3 regions of the Lentzea miocenica genome follow, and region 2 is predicted to be linked to each of the others. Evidence: riboswitches for the same ligand, from Rfam matches in the RefSeq annotation. Region 2 holds a riboswitch; each other region holds the start of a gene.

Region 1 (6,934 bases), on a different contig from region 2:
ATCGTCGCGTTCTGGTCGTTGATCCACATCCCGGACGACGAGGTGCCCACCGTCTTCAAGCACTTCCGGGAAGCGTTGCGCCCCAACGGGTTGCTGATGATCGGCTTCCACGCCGGCGACGAGACGCGGCTGAAGGAGCAGGGGTACGGCGGGCATCCGATGCGGGTGCACGTTCACCTGCGGCAGCCGGAGCGGGTGGCCGGGTGGCTGAGCGAGGCGGGGTTCACCGTCGAGGCGCAGTGGTTGCTGGGCACGGACGGGGCGATCCTGTTCGCACGGCGCGGGTGAGACCATTTGCCCGTGTCAGAAGAACAAACGTGTCAGCGGTGCGGCGAGACCGTCGAGCTGGACCAGGAAGACTTCGAGCTGTTCGAGCGGATGCACCCCGAGTGCTTCCACTACGCGTTCGAGCACGACCTGAACAAGCCGGGCATCGGCGTCGACGAGAACTGCGGCGACGACGCCTGTCCTTCGGCGGTATGAGAAACGGGCGCACCCCCGAGTGCGCCCGTTTCCTTTCTACCTAGATCAGCTGCCGTACGCGGAGAGCGGCGGGCAGGAGCAGACCAGGTTGCGGTCGCCCTTCGCGCCGTCGATGCGGCGGACCGGCGGCCAGATCTTCGGAGCACCGGTACCGGCCGGGTAGACGGCCTCCTCGCGGGTGTACGGGTGGTTCCACTCGCCGACGGTCACGCAGGCCGCGGTGTGCGGGGCGTTGCGCAGCGGGTTGTCCTCCGCGGTCCACTCGCCGGAGCCAACGCGGTCGATCTCGTGCTTGATGGCGATCATGGCGTCGATGAACCTGTCGATCTCGGCCAGGTCCTCGGACTCGGTCGGCTCGACCATCAGGGTGCCGGCGACCGGGAACGACATCGTCGGGGCGTGCAGGCCGTAGTCGGCGAGGCGCTTGGCGACGTCGTCCACCGTCACGCCGGTGGCCTTGGTGATCGGGCGCAGGTCGAGGATGCACTCGTGGGCCACGAAGCCGCCCTCGCCGGTGTAGAGGACCGGGTAGTGCTCGTCCAGCCGGCGCGCGACGTAGTTCGCGGCGGCCACGGCGGTCAGGGTGGCGCGGCGCAGGCCGTCGCCGCCCATCATGCGCACGTAGGCCCACGAGATCGGCAGGATCGACGCGGAACCCCACGGGGCGGCGGAGATCGGGCCGACGCCGGTCGCCGGGCCCGCGGTGGGCTGCAGCGGGTGGTTCGGCAGGAACGGCGCGAGGTGCGAGCGGACGCCGATCGGGCCGACGCCGGGGCCACCGCCGCCGTGCGGGATGCAGAACGTCTTGTGCAGGTTCAGGTGCGAGACGTCCGAACCGAACTTGCCGTAGCGCGCCAGGCCGATCAGGGCGTTGAGGTTCGCGCCGTCGACGTACACCTGGCCGCCCGCGTCGTGGACCAGGCCGCAGACCTCGCTGACGGTGTCCTCGTACACGCCGTGGGTCGACGGGTAGGTGATCATGATCGCGGCGAGGTCGTCGGCGTGCTCCGCGACGGTCTCGCGCAGGTGACCCATGTCGATGTTGCCCTTGTCGTCGCACTTCACGACGACGACGCGCATGCCCGCCATGACGGCGGAAGCGGCGTTGGTGCCGTGGGCGGACGACGGGATCAGGCAGACGTCACGGTCGGCGTTGCCGTTCGCGCGGTGGTACGCGCGGATCGCCAGCAGACCGGCGAACTCGCCCTGCGAACCGGCGTTGGGCTGCAACGACACCGCGTCGTAGCCGGTGACCTCGGCGAGCCACGCCTCCAGGTCGGAGACGATCTTCAGCAGACCCTTGGCGTCCTCGACGGGCGCGAACGGGTGCAGCGTCGAGAACTCCGGCCAGGTGATGGACTCCATCTCCGCGGTGGCGTTCAGCTTCATCGTGCAGGAACCGAGCGGGATCATGCTGCGGTCGAGCGCGACGTCCTTGTCCGACAACGCACGCAGGTACCGCAGCAGCGCGGTCTCGGAGCGGTGCGCGTGGAACACCGGGTGGGTCAGGTAGTCGGAGGTGCGGCGCAGGTCGGCCGGGATGCCGTCCGCGGTGTCGGCGTCGATCGCGTCCACATCGGACCCGGTGACACCGAAGGCTTCCCACACGGCGACGAGGTGCGCGCGCGTGGTCTTCTCGTCGCAGGCGATCGCCACGACGTCGGCGTCGACCTGACGCAGGTTGATGCCGGCCTCGCGCGCCTTGGCGACGACCGCCGCGGCCTGGCCCTCGACGCGCACCTGGACGGTGTCGAAGAACTCGCCGTGCACGACGTCGAGACCGGCCTCGCACAGGCCCGTGGCGAGCACGGTGGCCAGTCGGTGCACGCGGGTCGCGATCGACCGCAGGCCCTCAGGACCGTGGTAGACCGCGTACATGGAGGCGATCACGGCGAGCAGCACCTGTGCGGTGCAGATGTTCGACGTGGCCTTCTCACGGCGGATGTGCTGCTCACGCGTCTGCAACGCCAAGCGGTAGGCCAGCGAGCCGTCGGAGTCGACGGAGACGCCGACCAGTCGGCCGGGCAGCTGGCGCTCCAGTCCGGACCGGACGGCCATGTACCCGGCGTGCGGGCCGCCGAAGCCGATCGGCACACCGAAGCGCTGCGTGGTGCCGACCACGACGTCCGCGCCGATCTCGCCCGGCGCGCGCAGCAGCGTCAGCGCCAGCAGGTCCGCGACGACGACGGCCTGCGCGCCCGCCGCGTGGATCTCCTCGATCAGCGCGGCCTGGTCGCGCACCACACCGGACGCACCGGGGTACGACAGCAGCACGCCGTAGAAGTCGCCGCCCAGGCCGAGGCCCTCGATGCCCTGCGACAGGTCGGCGACGACGATCTCGATGCCCAGCGGCTCGGCGCGCGTCTCGATGACGGCCAGCGTCTGCGGCAGCGTGTCGGCGTCGACGACGAACTTGTTCGACTTCGAGCGACCGGCGCGGCGCACCAGGGTCATGGCCTCGGCGGCGGCGGTCGACTCGTCCAGCATGGACGCGTTCGCGACCGGCAGGCCGGTCAGGTCGCCGACCATGGTCTGGAAGTTCAGCAGCGCCTCGAGCCGGCCCTGCGAGATCTCGGGCTGGTACGGCGTGTACGCGGTGTACCAGGCGGGCGACTCCAGCACGTTGCGCAGGATGACGCCCGGCGTGACGGTGTCGTAGTAGCCGAGGCCGATCATCTGCGTCATCGGGCGGTTCTGCGACGCGAGCTCACGCAGCTCGGCCAGCGCCTCGGTCTCGGTGGCCGGGGCCGGCAGGTCGAGCACGAGGTCGCGCTCGTGGATCGACGAAGGCACCGCGCGCTGCGCCAGCTCCTCCAGCGATCCGACGCCGATGACGTCGAGGATGCGCGCCAGTTCGGCGGGGCGCGGACCGACGTGGCGGTCGGCGAACGGGGTGCCGTGCTCGAGAGCGGCGAGCGGAATGCGGTCCTGCGTCATCAAACGCCTCCGGGTGGCTGCGGGCACACGTGTCCTGTGCCCTCCCCGCTCTGTCCGTACCCGTGACGGGCGCCTGAGAGGTTCACCCCGTTGTGACGCGGGGCTTTCACCGTCGGCGGGACCCCCGAAAACTCTTCGGCGGTCCACTTTCCAGAGGCGTCTAGCTCATGCGGTCCTGGATGCCTGAGAGGTTCCCGGGGAGGGACTTGCTCCTTCGGCGCCGGGCTCGAAGCCCGGACTCTCCCGCCTGAGTTCAGCGACTACCCGTGAAGAATACCCGCAGGCAGCCCAGCTAGTCCCCAAGGACGCGACCTACGTCTCAACAGCGAGACCGCGCAGCACCCTGCCGACCGGGTCGAGCAGGTCCTCGCGCACCGCCACCAGCAGGTGCGAGGTGCTCACCACCTCGTCCCCGCGCTGGGCCGCGACGAGCTTCGCGCCCTCGACGAACCTCTCGACCCCGGCACCGGTCGCGGCCGGCAACGTGGCCGGATCCACTCCCGCCGCACGCAGCGCCGCCGCCCCACCGGACTCGAACTCCGGCCGCAACCGCCGCCCGGCGACCGTCAGCTGGTGGTCGACCGTCAGCACCGCCGCCACGAGGTCGGCGGCCGTTGCTTCCTGGCGTCCGGCTGCCACAGCGAGCCTCGTCGCCTCGTTCCGCACCACGGTCAGCACCGGTCCGCCCAGGCCCTGGCCGCGGGCGACGAACCGGATCAGCCACCGCACGTAGCCGCCACCGGAGTCACCCTCCAACGCGCCGGCCCGGCGCAGCAGATACACGGCTGGAGCCTCTTCCGGTTGCGCGGCCTTCCGCACGGCCGCGGTCGTGGCGTCGACGTCCACGCGCAGGACGGTGAACAGGTCAGCGGCCCGTCCGGACTCGAGCGACAGCAACGCCACCGAGAGGTGGGTCGTGGTCAGCACACCGTCGCCGGCCGCGGCGATCGCCGCGCGCAGACACCCGTCCAGCGCACGACTCGCCGGCAGCGCGGGCTCGACGAGGACGTGGTCGTGGGCCGCGCGCATCAACGCGGTCACGTCCGGACCGGGGTCGCCGGACCCGCCGTCGTCACCGGCCCAGTTGTCGACACCCCGCGCCATCGCCTGTGCCCGCACCGACTTCACGCCCAGCCTGCGGCCGGGGCCGATCGTGTCCGCCAGGGCGATCAGCAGGTTCTCGGTGCCGACGAAGCCGAACTCCAGCCGGGACGCTCGCTTCACCGCGGCCGCCAGCACCTTCACGACCTGCTTGGAGGGTGTGCACTTCATGCGCTCAACGCTAGGGAGCGCGTGATCGGAGACGCTGCTGCCGACTGGCCACACAGGACAGCCAGTCGGCCATGGTCTGCTCAGCCCGTCGCGCGCTCCCGCCGGCGGCGCGTCAGCTCGTCCTCCGTCATGGGAGCGATCTCCATGCCGTCCGCACGTTCGGCCGGGAACTCGTGGATCGTGCCGGAGATCTCCCGCATCGCACCGCTCACCGCGATGCCGAACACGCCCTGGCCGCCCTGCAGCAGATCGACGACCTCTTCGGGCGAGGTGCACTCGTAGACGGTCGTGCCGTCCGAGAAGAGGGTGATCTTCGCCAGGTCCTGCACGCCACGACGGCGCAGGTGGTCGACGGCCACCCTGATGTTCTGCAACGAGACGCCGGTGTCCAGCAGTCTCTTCACCACCTTCAGGACCAGGATGTCCTTGAAGGAGTAGAGCCGTTGACTCCCGGAACCGTGGGCCATCCTTATCGTCGGAGCGACGAGTCCGGTCCTGGCCCAGTAGTCGAGCTGCCGGTACGTGATGCCCGCGATCTGACACGCCGCGGGACCCCGGTAGCCGACGAGCTCGTCCGGCAGCGAGGAGTCCGGGAACAGCTCACCCTGCTGCCCGGATTCGGCCCTCACGGGCGCTTCCTCGGCCACGCCTGCCTCCCCTCGCCAACGGCCACGAAAGTCGAGGCCGTCAAGCCACCACGTCAGCTCTCACGAACCGGGTGACGTCCACTCGAGTTCGACGGTAAGACCGGCCGGAGGGCAGGTCAACGCGACGCGCGGGGAGGATCGACCCTCAACCTGAGGTGGAGAGTCACAGCGTCACCCGAAGTGGGACGTTCAGGTGACGTTTAGTGATCGTTTAGCGGCCAAAGCGTGCAGAAAGTAGCCCGAGTGAGCGACACGCTTGTGGGTTATAACGGTTCCAAACAAGACGGACAGCGACACTGCCCATGTCCCGTCTATGTGTCCGCTCCGCGACTGTGCTTATGTGTCCGCTCCGCGGAAGTCCTCCGGGGAGACCGAGTCGAGGAACTCGCGGAACTTCTCGACCTCGTCCTCCTGCTCGTCCGGGATGATGAGGCCGGCCTCTGCCAGGACGGACTCCTCCGCGTGGATCGGCACGCCCACGCGCAACGCCAGCGCCACCGAGTCCGAGGGTCGCGCGGAGACCCGCACGTCGCCGTCGAACACGAGCTCGGCGAAGAACGTGCCCTCCTGCAGGTCGGTGATCCGCACCTGTTCGAGGTTGCGGCCCAGCGCCCCGATGACGTCCTTCAGCAGGTCGTGGGTGAGAGGCCGAGCCGGGCGGACACCCTGTTGCTCGAGTGCGATGGCAGTGGCTTCGACGGACCCGATCCAGATCGGCAGGTACCGCTCGCCCTCGGTTTCGCGCAGCAGAAGGATCGGCTGGTTCTGGGGCAGCTCTACCCGGACGCCCACGACGCGCATCTCACTCATCGGGTCTCGCCTCCCTCTGACTCGTTGGGGAGTACCCGGTTTCGCCTCCGAGCATCCCCCGGCGTATGCGTTCGACGCTACCCGCCAAGCGGGCCGTGTGCTCAATTGTTGCGGGCAGAACGTGATCAAGATGATTGCCGCAGGCCCGCTCTTACCAACAACGTGTGCAACGAGGTGAACAGGTCAGCCAATTCCCGAACCGTCTCGGGATCTGAGAAGGATTTCAGCAGAACCACCTCGTGATCCGCTGCCGCGCGGACCGCGCGCAGGTGCTCGCGCTCGACGCCGAGTCCGGTCATCGTCCGGATCATGCGGAGCGTCGCGAGGTCATCGACGGTGAAACGGCCGCCGGGGCCGGCGCGCAGCAGGCCGTCGCGTTCCAGCTGGGACAGCTGTTCCGCGCTGATTCCGGCCTGGGCCAGCAGATCGATCCGCGACACCGACACGGAGTCCGCGGGAACGGTGTCGAGCTGTTCGCGGATCACCTTGAGCGGCAGGTATCTGTCGCGTTGTGCGGACAGCACGAACCGCAGCCTCTCGACGTCCGCCACGGAGAACTGGCGGTAGCCGGAGGCCGTGCGTGCCGGGCGGACCAGCCCCTCCGCTTCCAGGAAGCGGATCTTGGAGATGGTGACGTCGGGGAACTCGGGACGAAGCTGCGAGAGCACCGCCCCGATGCTGAGCACCCCGCGTTGTGGCCGCCCGGCCGTCACGCGTCAGGCTCCCGCGGAGCCTGGACCCGTCAGGAAGACGAGACGGAACTTGCCGATCTGGACCTCGTCACC
Region 2 (6,934 bases):
CAGGTCGATGTCCTCGACCGAGAGCCCCGCCTTGTCCAGCGCCTTGCGCGCGGACGGCGCCGGTCCGGTCAGCATGATCGTCGGCTCGGTGCCCACGACCGCGACGGACACGATCCGGGCGCGTGGCGTCAGTCCGAGAGCCTTCCCCGCTGCCGCCGACCCGATCAGCATCGCCGCGGCGCCGTCGACGATCTGCGACGAGTTGCCCGGCGTGTGCACGTGGTTGATGCGTTCGACGGTGGGGTAGCGGTCGATCGCCACGGTGTCGTAACCGAGGTCGCCGTGGAACTGGAAGCTCGGCTTCAACCGGCCCAGGGACTCCACAGTGGACTCGGGACGGATCGTCTCGTCCTCCTTGAGCACCACCGTGCCGTTCTGGTCGATCACCGGCACCACGGAACGCTCGAACCGGCCGTCCTTCTGCGCCTCGAACGCGCGGACGTGTGACCGGGCGGCCCACGCGTCGACGTCCGTGCGGGAGAAGCCTTCGAGGGTTGCGATCAGGTCCGCGGACACGCCCTGCGGTACGAACGACAGGTCGAAGTTCGTCGCGGGGTCGATCGCCCACGCGCCACCGTCGGAGCCCATCGGCACGCGCGACATCGACTCGACGCCACCCGCCACCACCAGGTCCTCGAACCCGGAGGCGACCTTGGCCGCCGCGAGGTTCACCGACTCGAGGCCGGACGCGCAGAACCGGTTGAGCTGCACCCCGGCCGGCCGCTGGTCCCAGCCCGCGGCCAGGACCGCGGTGCGGGCGATGTCGCCGCCCTGCTCGCCGAGCGGTGACACCACGCCGAACACGACGTCGTCCACCGCGGAGGTGTCGAGGGAGTTGCGTTCGGACAGCGCGCGCAGCACCCCGGCGGCGAGAGCGACGGGCTTGACGCTGTGCAGCGACCCGCGCTTCCCCTTGCCGCGCGGCGTGCGCACCGCGTCGAAGATCAAGGCTTCGCTCATGGCACCCACGCTAGGCCCGCTGTCTCGAGCTGGCCATGACCGTGAAGGGTGACCGATTAGCTCACCACGAACTCCATGTGCTCCGGTTCGAACGCGTCGACGAACCCGAGCCGCTCGTAGAGCCGCCGAGCGGGCAGGTTGTCGTCGTACACGCGCAGCCGGACGAGCTTCCAGCCTTCCGCCGCCGCCCACGCCAGCACCTCGCGGACCAGCGCCTCCCCGAGCCCGCGGCCGCGGTGCGACGAACTCACCCACATCGAGTAGAGGTAGAGGCCCTGCGGCTCCGGCGCGCCCGCCACGAGTCCGACCGGCTCGTCGTCGAGAGCCACCAGCCGCACGCCCTCGACCAGCTTGGACCGCCAGTCCAACTCGCTGTACTCCTCCTCGCGGGCGAGCGTCGAGCCGAACTCCTCCGGGTCGCTGGCCAGCGCTTCCAGCCGGATGTCCCGCCACAGCCGCCACTCGTCCGGCGTGACCTGGTGGATCTGCATGCAGAGCAGTCTGGCTGACGGGGTGGGAATTTCGCTCAGTTTTTCGGGTGACGGCCTGGCGCGCCGGTCATGGCGTGGTTCACCGCCCGGTGGTTTCGTGAACGCATGGCAGAGCGTCGATCGCGGTGGATGGACAGCGACCTGGACCAGTTGCGCCAGCTCGCCCGCACGTTCATGGAGAAGGAGGTCGCGCCGCACCAGGAACGCTTCGCCGAGCAGAAGCAGGTCGACCGCGACCTGTGGCGCCGCGCGGGTGACGTCGGGCTGCTGTGCCTGAGCATCCCCGAGGAGTACGGGGGCGGTGGCGGCACGTTCGCACACGAGGCCGTGTTGTTGGAGGAGCAGGCACGCGCGGGCGACAGCTCGTGGGGCAACAGCGTGCACAGCGGCATCGTCGCCCACTACCTCAACTCGTACGGCTCCGAAGACCAGAAGCAGCGCTGGCTGCCCAAGCTCGCGTCCGGCGAGTACGTCGGCGCGATCGCGATGACCGAACCCGGCGCGGGCTCCGACCTGCAGGGCATCCGCACGAAGGCGATCAGGGACGGCGACGAGTACGTCATCAACGGCTCGAAGACGTTCATCACGAACGGCGTGCACGCCGACCTGGTGATCGTGGTCGCCAAGACCGACCCCGCCCAGGGCGCGCAGGGCATCTCGCTGATCGTCGTGGAGAACGACATCCGGCGCGGCCGTGTGCTCGACAAGGTCGGCATGAAGGGGCAGGACACCGCGGAGCTGTTCTTCGACGACGTCCGGGTGCCCGCCGCGAACCTGCTGGGCGACCAGGAGGGCCTCGGGTTCGTCCAGCTCATGCACCAGCTGCCGCAGGAACGCCTGATCATCGGCGTGTGCTCGATCGCGGGCATCGAGGCGGCCGTCGACGTGACGCTGAAGTACGTGAAGGAGCGCACGGCGTTCGGCAAGGAGCTGATGAAGTTCCAGAACACCCGCTTCAAGCTCGCCGAGTGCGCCACCGAGGCGGCCGTGACCAGGGCGTTCATCGACGAGTGCATCGAGAAGCATCTGCGTGGCGAGCTGGACATCCCGACCGCGGCGATGGCCAAGTGGTGGGCCAGCGACCGGCTGGGCAAGGTCGTCGACGAGTGCGTGCAGCTCTTCGGCGGCTACGGCTACATGAACGAGTACCCGATCGCACGTGCCTGGTCCGACGCCCGCGTGCAGCGGATCTTCGGCGGCACGAACGAGATCATGAAGGAAATCATCGCGAGGTCCCTGTGACGGGGCCGCTGGCAGGACTGCGCGTCGTCGAACTGGCGGGGCTCGCGCCCGCGCCGTTCGGCTGCATGGTGCTCGCGGACCTCGGGGCGGACGTCATCCAGGTGCACAAACCCGGCAGCCACCCGACGGTCCCCGGCGACTTCCTGACCCGCAACCGGCGCTCGATCGCCATCGACACCCGCAGGCCGGAAGGCGCCGAACTGGTGCTGGGGCTGGTCGAACGCTCGGACGTGCTGGTCGAGGGCTTCCGGCCGGGCGTGACCGAGCGGCTGGGCATCGGTCCTGCGCAGTGCCTCGCTCGCAACCCGCGCCTTGTATATGGACGCATGACCGGCTGGGGCCAGGACGGGCCGCTGGCTCAGCGCGCCGGTCACGACATCAACTACATCGCCGTGGCGGGTGCCCTGGACCCCGTCGGACGTGCTGGTGGGCCGCCGGTGTTCCCGGTGAACTTCCTCGGCGACTTCGGCGGGGGAGGGCTGCTGCTGGCCCTGGGCGTGCTCGCCGCCTTGTACGAACGCGAGCGCTCCGGACGTGGCCAGGTCGTCGACGCGGCCATGGTCGACGGGGCGGCGCTGCTCACGACGTTCCTGCACGGGATGAAGTCCGCGGGCATGTGGCAGGGCGGGCGCGGCGAGAACATGCTCGACGGTGGAGTGCCGTTCTACGACGTCTACAAGGCCGCGGACGGGCGGTACGTGGCTCTGGGCGCGTTGGAGGAGAAGTTCTACGCCGACCTGGTGGGCGTGCTGGGCCTGGAGGACGCGCCGTCGCGCAACGACCCGGCCAACTGGCCTGAGCTGCGGGAACGCATCGCGGCGGCGGTGAAGACCCGGACCCGGGACGAGTGGGCGGACCTCGCGCGGGACACGGACGCGTGCCTGGCACCGGTTCTGACCCCTGCCGAGGCGGCGCGCCATCCGTACAACGCGGCGCGTGCCTCGTTCGTGGACGTCGAGGGGGCCTTGCACCCGGCGCCGGCGCCCCGGTTCGACCGGACCCCGACGACGGTTCCGGCGCCCCCGGTAACGGCTGGGGTGAACACCGCGGAAGTGCTTGCCGACATGGGTGTGGCGGAGGCCCAAATTATGGAACTGCGGCGGGCAGGAGTAATTGGATGAATGCTCGCGTGCGTATTAATGGAGACACGACGGCGTGACAGAACGTGATGTCGGTGGTCCGGCATCCGGGTGAGGCCCGGTGCAACAGTCTCTGGTCCAAGCTGTGGGATGCGAGGGAGTCCGTGTTCACCTCGTGCCCAGGACATCGGCGCAGTTGAGGCCCCTCTTTAGCCGCCATTCGGGTGACATTGGCCGTCGTGCAGGCGTGCGCCGCTGGTGGATCCTAGGACCAGTTGGGCGTGGTCGTTGTTCATCGCAAGGGTGAATGAGGGACCATGACGGGTGACACGGGCGGTCCGCCGCCTGACCGGTGAGCGACATGGACGGAGAGGTACCTGTGAACCTCAAGAAGGTGCTAGTGCTGGCGGGCGTCGCGCTGGTGCTGTTCCTCCTGATCACCCAGCCCGAGCAGTCCGCTTCGGCGGTGCAGCAGGTCCTCGGCTGGCTGCGTCAGGGCGCGGAGTCGATCATCACCTTCATCAGGAGCCTCTTCGGGACGGCAACCCCGATCAGCTAGTGACCCTGGGTGATCCTTGGCCGGCCACGTTGAGCCGGATGGGTGGAAAGAGGCCAATCACGCACTGGTAACGGGTGTTCTGGGGATTCAGGGTCTGGCGATTGTCAGACCTACCGAATACCTTCCGCTGCAATGGCCGATCCCCGACCGACGAGGAGGCACATATGGTCGAGGACTCCGGGGTCCACGAGCTGTTGCAGCAGTGGGCGGCTGAACGGTCTGATGACGCAGAGATGCAGGAGGTGAACCGGATCAAGAACGCATGGCTCGCTGAGGCTCCCCCCTCGGCGCCTGGCATCCCCGCACAGCGGGGAAGCAGGGGCGGGTCGTCGCGTGGCTTGGTCAAGGTCGACTCGGCGGATCCGGCCTACGTGGCCGCGATGCGCAAGCGGGCGCCGGAGGCACCCGAGGCACTGCTCGCCGCCGCGGCGAGCTACTGGCAGCTGGTTGGCGACGTCGCAGAGGCCGAGCAGTGGTGGGACGCGGGCATCAGCCCGTTGGACCAGCGCGCGCTCGACTACCGCGCGGCGGGCCTGTCTCCTGCTGACCTCGGGCGGCGCCTGGGACCGATGACGGTTCTCCAGCACCTTCGCCGCGGTTCCGCCGCGGCCTGGTGTGTTGCTCGTCTGCAGAGGCAGCGCCGGGACGGCGTGGCATAGGTAGGGAACGGGCTGTCGGAGGCGGCAGCCCTGTATCCAAGTAGTGTGGAGGCCGTGCGCGGCCTCCTTACTCCCCAACGAGTGTTGATCGGGCTCGGCTGCCTGGTCGCACTGATCGCCTGTTGCGGGCTCGCGTGGTGGCAGTGGCAGCGCTTCGAGTCCGCCAGCGGCACGTTCCAGAACCTCGGCTACGTGCTCCAGTGGCCGCTCTTCGGCCTCTTCCCGGCCTTCATGGTGTGGCGTTTCCGCCGTTTGGCGCGCCAGAACCGTGACGCGGATCTCGCAGCCGAGCCGGTTGCGGCCGCTCCCAGGCCAGTGGCTACCGTTGACGCCGTCAAACCCGCGCCTGTCGAGTACCTCGACGACGAAGAAGACGCGGAGCTCGCGGCCTACAACCGCATGCTCGCGAACCTCAACGCGCGGGACGGTCGTTGAGCGAAGGCGGGCAGATGAAGGGTGCGTTGACCCGGTTCAGGGTCATGGCTTACGTGGTCGGAGTCTTCCTGCTGCTCCTGGTCGTGGCGATGGTGCTCAAGTACGCCGCGGACATGGACGGCGCGATGAAGGTCGTCGGCCCGATCCACGGCTTCCTCTACGCCATCTACCTGGTGTTTTCCGTCGACCTGGCGCTGAAGCTGCGCTGGTCGATCAAGGGCACCGCGCTCGTGCTGCTCGCCGGCACCATCCCGTTCCTGTCGTTCTGGGCGGAGCGCAAGGTGGTCGAGAAGACTGCGCAGGGCGTGCCGCTGTGACGTTTGGCCTGCTAGCGTCTGGGGCTGACAACTGAACACGGCCGTCGATGTCGCGCGGGAGAGCCTCCTTCAGCGGAGGCGCCGAAGGAGCAACTCCTCCCCGGAATCTCTCAGGTACAGGTACCGCACGACGAAGGCAACTCTGGAAAGCAGGCTGCTCGGCAGCCTCGCCCACGGTGCAAGTCGCGCTGCGCGCGGCGAAGCTCTCAGGCTCATGACAGAGGGGGAGGCTCGCTCTAGTGAGGAGTCTCCGATGGACCGTGTCATTCTTCTGATGCCTCAGCCGGCCGCGTCCGGCTCTTCGGCGCACCCTGGAGGAGCGTTCTGATGTCCCGCCTCACGCCTCTGAACGCCGAGCACGAGCAGCTCGGCGCGATGTTCACCGACTTCGCGGGCTGGCGGATGCCGCTGCGCTACTCCAGCGAGCTCGCCGAGCACCACGCCGTGCGCACCACCGCGGGCCTGTTCGATCTCACGCACATGGGTGAGATCGTCCTGACCGGACCGCAGGCCGGCGAGGCGCTCGACTACGCGCTGGTCGGCCACATCTCCGCGCTGGCCGTCGGCAAGGCCCGCTACACGATGATCACCCAGGCCGACGGCGGCGTGATCGACGACCTGATCGTGTACCGCCTGGGCGACCAGGAGTTCATGGTCGTCGCGAACGCCTCCAACGCCCTCGTCGTCGCCGAGGCCCTCGTCGAGCGCGCCGCCGGTTTCGACGTCGAGGTCGCGGACAAGTCGACCGACTACGCGCTGATCGCGATCCAGGGCCCGAAGTCGGTCGAGATCCTGTCCGGGCTGACCGAGACCGACCTGTCCACGGTCAAGTACTACGCCTCGTACCCGTCCACCGTCGCCGGCGTCGACGCGCTGCTCGCACGCACCGGTTACACGGGCGAGGAGGGCTTCGAGCTCTTCGTGGCTCCGGCCGACGCGCCCGCTGTCTGGGCCGCGCTGCTTTCCGCGGGTGAGTCGCACGAGCTCAAGCCGTGCGGACTCGGCTGCCGCGACACGTTGCGTCTCGAAGCCGGAATGCCGTTGTACGGCAACGAACTCACGACCTCCCTCACGCCGTATCACGCCGGTCTGGGCCGCGTCGTGAAGCTCGAGAAGCCGGGCGACTTCGTGGGCCGCGACGCGCTGGCGAAGGTGGCGGAGTCCGATGTGGACTCGGTACTGGTAGGACTGA
Region 3 (6,934 bases), on a different contig from region 2:
CCGCGAGCACCGCGCCCTTGCCGGCCGGTTGGAGGGACAGCGCGAACACGTGCAGCGAGGACTTGCCCTCCACGGCCGGGTTCGTCACCGGCAGCGTGATGCCGACGGCCTCCTTCTGGGGATCTGCCCAGAGCTGGGCGGTCCCGATCGACACGGGATGCTGGTCGGTGCCACCGGGGGAGTACCGGAACGGCGCGGAGATCGGACCACTGCCCGAGTACCAGTCAGGTCCGCTGATCGAACCGGTCGTCGTGGACCCGTCCGCGTAGTGCATGGTCGCGGTTCCGCCCGCCGCACCGTACGAGGACGCCACCAGGAAGTGCGCGGTCAGATAACGGCCGCGCGGAAGCTCGATCCGCTGCCCGAGGGCCACGGCGTTGTTCTTGGCCTGTGAATTACCCGGGAAGAGGTACGGCACGCCGTCGGCCGTGACCTGCCCGGACGGCAGTGCCTCCGCCGGGAAGGCATAGCCGGAACCGTCGAAGTCGCCGGTCCGGTCCGACGCGGTGTCGATGCCGTCGTTGTCGAAGAGGTGGCCGATGGGGACTGTGACAGGAGCTGGTGCCTCGGCCGCGGTGGCAGCGGGAACAGGGGTGAGCACCAGTGAGGCGAGCAAGGCGACGATGAACGGTTTCCGCATGAGACCTCCGATGTCTGCCTCACCTCACCCTGGCAGCGCTCTCACCGATGTCAACCATCTCGCGTTGACACTTGGCGGTGGCCGCACATAGCGTTCGCGGTCGAGAACTGAAGACCGGCCGTGGTGCGCAGTGTTGATCACTGGGCACCGGAACCCGAGTGGGAGAGACCTCGACCGATCAGGTCGGGGCGCCGAAGGGGCAAGCTCCCGCACACTCTCAGGCAGCGAGACCGCTCGGGGTAGGCAACTCTGCACGGCGGAGGGGGACGCATGTTTCCTGACCCGTCACAGCCAGAGGAGTCGCCGTGGAGTTCCCCGAGAACCTGCTCTACACCGTCGAGCACGAGTGGGTCGACTGGACGCCGGGCACCCAGGACCCCCTGACCTGCGGAATCACCGAATACGCCGCCGACGCGCTCGGCGACATCGTCTTCGTCCAGCTGCCTGAGGTCGGTGCCAAGGTCGTCACCAACGCGGTCTGCGGCGAGCTGGAGTCCACGAAGTCAGTCAGCGACCTGTTCTCGCCCGTCACCGGTGAGGTGATCGAGGTCAACAGCGCTGTCGTCGACGACCCGGCGATCGTCAACAACGACCCGTACGGCGCCGGCTGGCTGTTCCGGGTTCGCGTCGAGTCGGCGGAGAACCTCCTCACGGCGGCCAAGTACGCCGAACTCACCAACATCTGACTGACCGCCCCACCACCACGAAGGACTGATCAGTGGCGATCAGCGTTTTCGACCTTTTCTCCGTCGGCATCGGACCGTCCAGCTCCCACACGGTCGGACCGATGCGCGCCGCGGCGATGTTCGTCGAGAAGCTCGGCGAACGAGTGTCCGAAGTGGACCGGGTGCGCGTCGAGCTGTTCGGCTCGCTCGGTGCGACCGGCCACGGCCACGGCAGCCCGAAGGCCGTGTTCCTCGGCCTCGAAGGCAACCATCCGGAAGAAGTCGACCCGACGGTCGCGGCCGTCAGGGTCGAGGAGATCGTCGCGAGCGGCCGGCTCCGGCTCGGCGGCGCGCACGAGATCGGTTTCGTGCACGACCGCGATCTCGTCATGCACCGCCGAAAGTCGCTTCCGTTGCACCCCAACGGAATGAGCTTCGAGGCGTTCCACGGCGACGAGTCGGTCGAGCGCGCCGTCTACTACTCGATCGGCGGCGGTTTCGTCGTCGACGAGAACGCCTCGGGCACCGACCGGATCAAACCGGACTCGACGCCGTTGCCGCACCCGTTCCTGACCGGCGACCAGCTCCTCGCGCGGTGCCGCGAAACTGGCATGTCGATCAGCGAGATCATGATGGCCAACGAGCTGTCGTGGCGGACTGAGGACGAGGTGCGCCAAGGACTTCTGCACATCTGGCACGTCATGCAGGAGTGCGTCGAACGCGGCTGCAACGAGCACGGCGTCCTGCCCGGCGGCCTGAAGGTCCGCCGCCGCGCCGCCGAGATGCGCAAAACGCTGGAGCGGGAGCACTTCGTCACCGACCCGCTGCGGGTCATGGACTGGGTCACGCTCTTCGCGTTGGCGGTCAACGAGGAGAACGCGGCAGGCGGCCGTGTCGTCACCGCGCCGACCAACGGCGCGGCCGGCATCGTGCCCGCGGTGCTGCACTACTACACGAAGTTCGTGCCGGGAGCCTCCGACGACGGCGTGGTCCGGTTCCTGCTCACGGCGGGCGCGATCGGCGTGCTGTTCAAGGAGAACGCCTCGATCTCCGGCGCCGAGGTCGGCTGTCAGGGCGAGGTCGGCTCGGCCTGTTCGATGGCCGCCGGCGGGCTCGCCGAAGTCCTCGGCGGCACCCCCGAACAGGTCGAGAACGCCGCCGAGATCGCGATGGAGCACAACCTCGGCCTGACGTGCGACCCGATCGGCGGCCTGGTGCAGATCCCGTGCATCGAACGCAACGCCGTCGCGTCGATCAAGGCGATCACCGCCGTGCGGATGGCGTTGCGCGGCGACGGTTCGCACTTCGTGTCGCTCGACAAGGTCATCAAGACCATGCGGGACACCGGCAAGGACATGTCGGTGAAGTACAAGGAGACCGCACGTGGCGGTCTCGCCGTGAACGTCATCGAGTGCTGAACGCCGTGAGGAGGTCTAGCGGGCGTCGTACGCCTGCTGGGCCGCCAGCACCTCCGGCATGCGCGCCTCCAGCATCTGGATCAGCGCGAGCAGCCGCTCGGCGGTGTCGCGGCCGAGCGGCGTGAGGGTGTAGTCGACGCGCGGCGGGTTCGTCGGCTGGGCGTCGCGGTGCACGAGCCCGTCCCGCTCCAGCGCGTGCAGCGTCTGCGAGAGCATCTTCTCGCTGACCCCGTCGACCCGGCGGCGCAGCTCGTTGAAGCGCAGCGGGCCGTCGAGGAGCGCGCTCATCGTGAGGCTGCCCCACCGGCCGGTGACGTGCTCCAGCGTGGGACGTGACGGGCACGCCTTCGCGAACACGTTGTACTCCATGGCGGCCAGGATACCTGGTGAAAACGCTTACGAAAAGTAAGTGGCAATGGTGAAGGGCCCGCACTCAGCGTGTGCGGGCCCTCACTTCCTAAAACGGCCAGTCGGCGTTCCGGCCTGCTTCGAGCAGCGGCACCATCCGGAAAGTCGCGTCGGTCAGGCCACCGAATTCGTGCCGGTTGGCCTTGCCGGTCGCGTACGCCGCCTTCTGGTATCCGCCCAGGTTGAAGCCGTAGATCGGCACGTGCGACGGCACGACGTCCGAGACGCCCTGGCCGTAGTGCCCGCCGATCGTCTGCATGTCCGAGATGATGAACACGCGGTCGTGACCCCGGTAGGCCCGCTTCAGCGACCCGGTGATGTCGGTGCCGTGCCCGACCTCGCCGATCCGCTTCAGGAACCGGCCGACCGTGCGGATCACCGACGCCCCGCGCGCGATGTCGTGCCGGAACGTGCCGTCCGCGAAGCCGACCACGTCGACCTGCTCGCCCTTGGCACCCAGTGCGACGCCGAACACCGCCGCGGCCTTGGCCGGGGTGACCTTCGACTTCGCCGAGATCGTGCCGTGCGTCATCGACGCCGAGGTGTCGATGAGGATCAGCGACCGGCCCGGCAGCGCGGGCAGGTTGCTCAGCGACGCCTGCAGCGCCTGGTCCAGGGCGTGGCCCCAGCGCAGGCTCGGTGCCGCCTCGTACGCCGACAGGAACCGAAACGGGAACTGCCGCGAGCGAGCGACCTGGCCCGGGTCGGCCAGCCGTGCCGCGACGGCTGCCGCGACCTCGTCGGACATGCCCGCCTCGTCGAAGTTCCTGAGGTTGCGAAGGCAGTTGCCGGTGACCAACCCTGCCGCCACGAACACGTTCGACGGCTCCACAGTCACGCAGTACGTCGGACGCTCACCTCCGTCTTCGACCGACACGACCCGGTCCAGTGCGACGGCCTCGTCGTAGCCGTGCATGTCGCTGCTCGCTGGTGCCACGTGCGCAAGCTGCTCCGCCAGCTGTGCGAGCTTGGTCGCCTTGTATCCGATCCGAAGATCGAGCAGGCTGGCCAGCCGCACCACCGCGGTCGCCCGGTTGACCTCGACGATGTGAAGCGGGTGCCGGCTCTGAATGCGGCCACTGCGCACTTGTGGCGCGCGCTCGCGGACGATGTTGGTGACACCAAGCCGAAGCAGCGCGTCCGAGACCTGCTCGGCCAGCCGCCGTGACACTGTCGCGTACTCGACAGTGCCATGCACCGTGCCCTTCGGGTTGACCCGCTCACGCACGCATCCGTCGGTGTCGATCAGCCCGGAGAGCGCGCCGATCCAGAACTCTCGGCTGAAAGGCCGGTTGGGCAGAGACTTGACCTCGCACCGCTTGCCCCACACGTCGTAAGCACGCAGAATCTCGGCCAGCGGGTTGCGCTTCCACTGCTTGAACGGGAACCGCAGCCTGACGATCCGGCCGTTCGCAGTCTCCGTCACCCGGCAATCGTGCTTCGCCGCGTACTCCCGCATGAACGTCACTGCGCCGTCGTCAGGATCACCGTGGAACTCCGGCGTCAGCGCCGTCATGCCACCGTCGCCCAGCATCGCACCGACGAAGTACCCGTCCCATGCGTCGCCCTCGTCTCCGAAGTAACCAGCCGTGAGTGGAGCTGGAATGCGGTCGCCTGGGCGCAGTTCGTCAGACGTCGTCCACTCCCATGCCTGACGACCGGTTCGGCGCTGACGGATCCAGCGGTGGTCCGTCGTGGCGTCCACAGTGCGGCCGGAGGCGAAACGAATGGTCACGACTGGCCGGACGCCCGTGTCGAGCCAAGCCGAGGGAACCGTTGGGATGAGCCTTCCCACCGAGTGATCGCGAGGTCCCTGGTTGGCGCCGTACTTGACTGGACGTGTGTCCCATGCCTTGTCGTAAGACAGAACCGGAAGCCGGCGAGCCACGACGTCCTCGATGGGAGCTGTCGTTCCATCAGCGAGCCAAACAGGGGTGCCTTCGGCCAGGCACGCCATGTAGCCCATCGACGGCGCCAGCGCCTCCCACACCTCCTTCGTCAGCGGACCCTGCAGCCAGCCGGCCACCGACTCCCACGTCATCCCGGCCCGGCGCAGCACGTCGGCCGCGTCGGGACGCGCGAAGAGCGCCCGGCGCTGCTCGACCGGCCACGCCATCAGCTCACGGCGTGCCGCGGTCATGCGCAGCGCGTCCGGTACCGCCACGTCGCTGTCGCGGCGCCGGTCCAGCATGTACTGGAAGAGCGAGCCCTGCCAGTCGGCGGCGGGCGAGGGGTGGGCGAGGTTCAGCACGTCGGCCATCCGGAAGCCACGGGCGTCGCTGTCCCACTTGAGGACCGCGCGCTCGTCGTACAGGCGCTTCACGGCGTCGGCGATACCGCGCTTGATCGGCTTCGGCACGCGCCGGCCGTTCGCGCCGGTCCAGTAGGCGAGGAGTTCGCCCGGCTCGTCGGCGCGCTGCAGCACGGAGTCGATGACGGCACGGTTGGTGACGCCCGCGTCGGACTCGGCCACGAGCCGTGCGAACACGAACTCGGCCGCGCCGACGAGCGACGCCGTGCGCATGTTCGCCTCGCTGCGCAGCCACTTCAGCAGGCGCGCGGTCCACTCGGGATCCGCGAGCGCGGCGGTGTGGACGAGCTCGGCGAACCGGTTGTCGCGCTGACCGCCCGACTCGTAGAAGGTGGCCTCGCCGCCCATGTTCGACACGGCGAGCAGGAACAGCTCGGACTTCGTGTCGCGGGCGTAGCCGTCGCCGCCTTCGTAGGTGCGACCGGACGGTGCCGGCGCCGTGGCGACCGGGCTGGTGCCCGCCGGACGTGCACGGAAAATGTTGAACTTCGCCATCGGCTCTTCCCCCTCAAGACAAAAGAAAGGGGAGCCCACAAACGACACACGTGTCCGAGATCAAGGTCGCGGAAGGTACATCAGCTGCTCTGCCGAACTGAGCTACAGCCGTGAGGCTGGCAGGATTCGAACCTGCGACCCGCCCATTAACAGTGGAAGTAACCCTCTGCTTCGCACCGGACACGTGTGAAGTTGTGCGCTCCCGAGATCAAACGCGCCAACGGGTTGTTTGCGTTTTGAAGACGAAGTAACCGTTTGCTTCGCACCGGGTGCGACATCCATGTAACCACGCCGGGCCAGCGATTTAATTCCGGCCGATGTGGAGTTGTGGGGCGCCCGAGATCAAGTCGCGGAAGGTGACGTGCTCACCGAGGTGAGCGAAGACTGGCCGAGGCCAGCTTCAGGGATCGAACCTGAGATATCACCGGAAGTAACCCTCCGCTACGCACCGGGCGCACACCAATACAACCACGCCACGCAAAAGGGTTTTCCTAGGGCGCCGCCTTCACGAGCCGGCGCAGCAGGTAGAACAGCCCCACGGTCAGCAGGAAACCGACGGCGCTGATCATCACTATCTGCTCGACCGTCTCGGCCTGTGACCCCGCGAACACGTAGGCGGCACAAATCGGGATGGTTCCGGCGAGTGTGAAGGACATGAAAGTCCGGAACGACACCCTGGACACTCCGGCGGACACCGACACCGTCTCTGCCATCATCGGAATGCCGCGCGCCACCCCGAAGAACCACGGCCCGAACTGGCGGCCCCATCGCCGCATTTCGGTCAGTTCCTCGATGGTCACCACCCGGCGCACCAACCACGGGCCCGCGTACCGGCCGAGGGCGTACCCTGCGGCAGAGGAACCCAGGGATCCGACGATCGCGAGTGCCAGCCCGAGGGGCAGGCCGAGTGCCGTTCCCGCCAGCACGATGAGCGGAGTGGACGGCACGGGCAGCAGCACGTCCACGACGAGCAGGGCGAAGATCGCCACCGCCGCCC

Evidence for each region. Region 2 has a riboswitch for glycine ahead of gcvT (glycine cleavage system aminomethyltransferase GcvT). Riboswitches for the same ligand answer to the same signal wherever they lie in the genome.
Region 1: linked by a shared signal. The riboswitch ahead of gcvP (aminomethyl-transferring glycine dehydrogenase) and the one ahead of gcvT (glycine cleavage system aminomethyltransferase GcvT) in region 2 are both predicted to bind glycine.
Region 3: linked by a shared signal. The riboswitch ahead of gcvH (glycine cleavage system protein GcvH) and the one ahead of gcvT (glycine cleavage system aminomethyltransferase GcvT) in region 2 are both predicted to bind glycine.

The regions. Positions count from the first base shown of each region.
Region 1 is NZ_JAXAVW010000058.1:17,937-24,870, forward strand. Features, by position in the region: gene SK803_RS43925 (class I SAM-dependent DNA methyltransferase) at 1-288, shown strand, start outside; gene SK803_RS43930 (hypothetical protein) at 301-483, shown strand; gene gcvP (aminomethyl-transferring glycine dehydrogenase) at 529-3,420, opposite strand; glycine riboswitch at 3,581-3,676, opposite strand; gene SK803_RS43940 (Clp protease N-terminal domain-containing protein) at 3,733-4,692, opposite strand; gene SK803_RS43945 (MerR family transcriptional regulator) at 4,773-5,339, opposite strand; gene SK803_RS43950 (bifunctional nuclease family protein) at 5,676-6,149, opposite strand; gene SK803_RS43955 (MerR family transcriptional regulator) at 6,275-6,862, opposite strand; gene garA (glycogen accumulation regulator GarA) at 6,866-6,934, opposite strand, start outside.
Region 2 is NZ_JAXAVW010000027.1:133,642-140,575, forward strand. Features, by position in the region: gene SK803_RS30270 (acetyl-CoA C-acetyltransferase) at 1-960, opposite strand, end outside; gene SK803_RS30275 (GNAT family N-acetyltransferase) at 1,017-1,451, opposite strand; gene SK803_RS30280 (acyl-CoA dehydrogenase family protein) at 1,557-2,693, shown strand; gene SK803_RS30285 (CaiB/BaiF CoA transferase family protein) at 2,690-3,814, shown strand; gene SK803_RS30290 (hypothetical protein) at 4,152-4,331, shown strand; gene SK803_RS30295 (helix-turn-helix transcriptional regulator) at 4,496-4,990, shown strand; gene SK803_RS30300 (hypothetical protein) at 5,045-5,425, shown strand; gene SK803_RS30305 (DUF3817 domain-containing protein) at 5,440-5,742, shown strand; glycine riboswitch at 5,788-5,878, shown strand; glycine riboswitch at 5,880-5,970, shown strand; gene gcvT (glycine cleavage system aminomethyltransferase GcvT) at 6,070-6,934, shown strand, end outside.
Region 3 is NZ_JAXAVW010000009.1:230,364-237,297, reverse strand. Features, by position in the region: gene SK803_RS13480 (alpha-L-fucosidase) at 1-640, opposite strand, end outside; glycine riboswitch at 790-883, shown strand; gene gcvH (glycine cleavage system protein GcvH) at 946-1,326, shown strand; gene SK803_RS13470 (L-serine ammonia-lyase) at 1,359-2,723, shown strand; gene SK803_RS13465 (winged helix-turn-helix transcriptional regulator) at 2,739-3,092, opposite strand; gene SK803_RS13460 (LAGLIDADG family homing endonuclease) at 3,181-5,937, opposite strand; gene SK803_RS13455 (TVP38/TMEM64 family protein) at 6,429-6,934, opposite strand, start outside.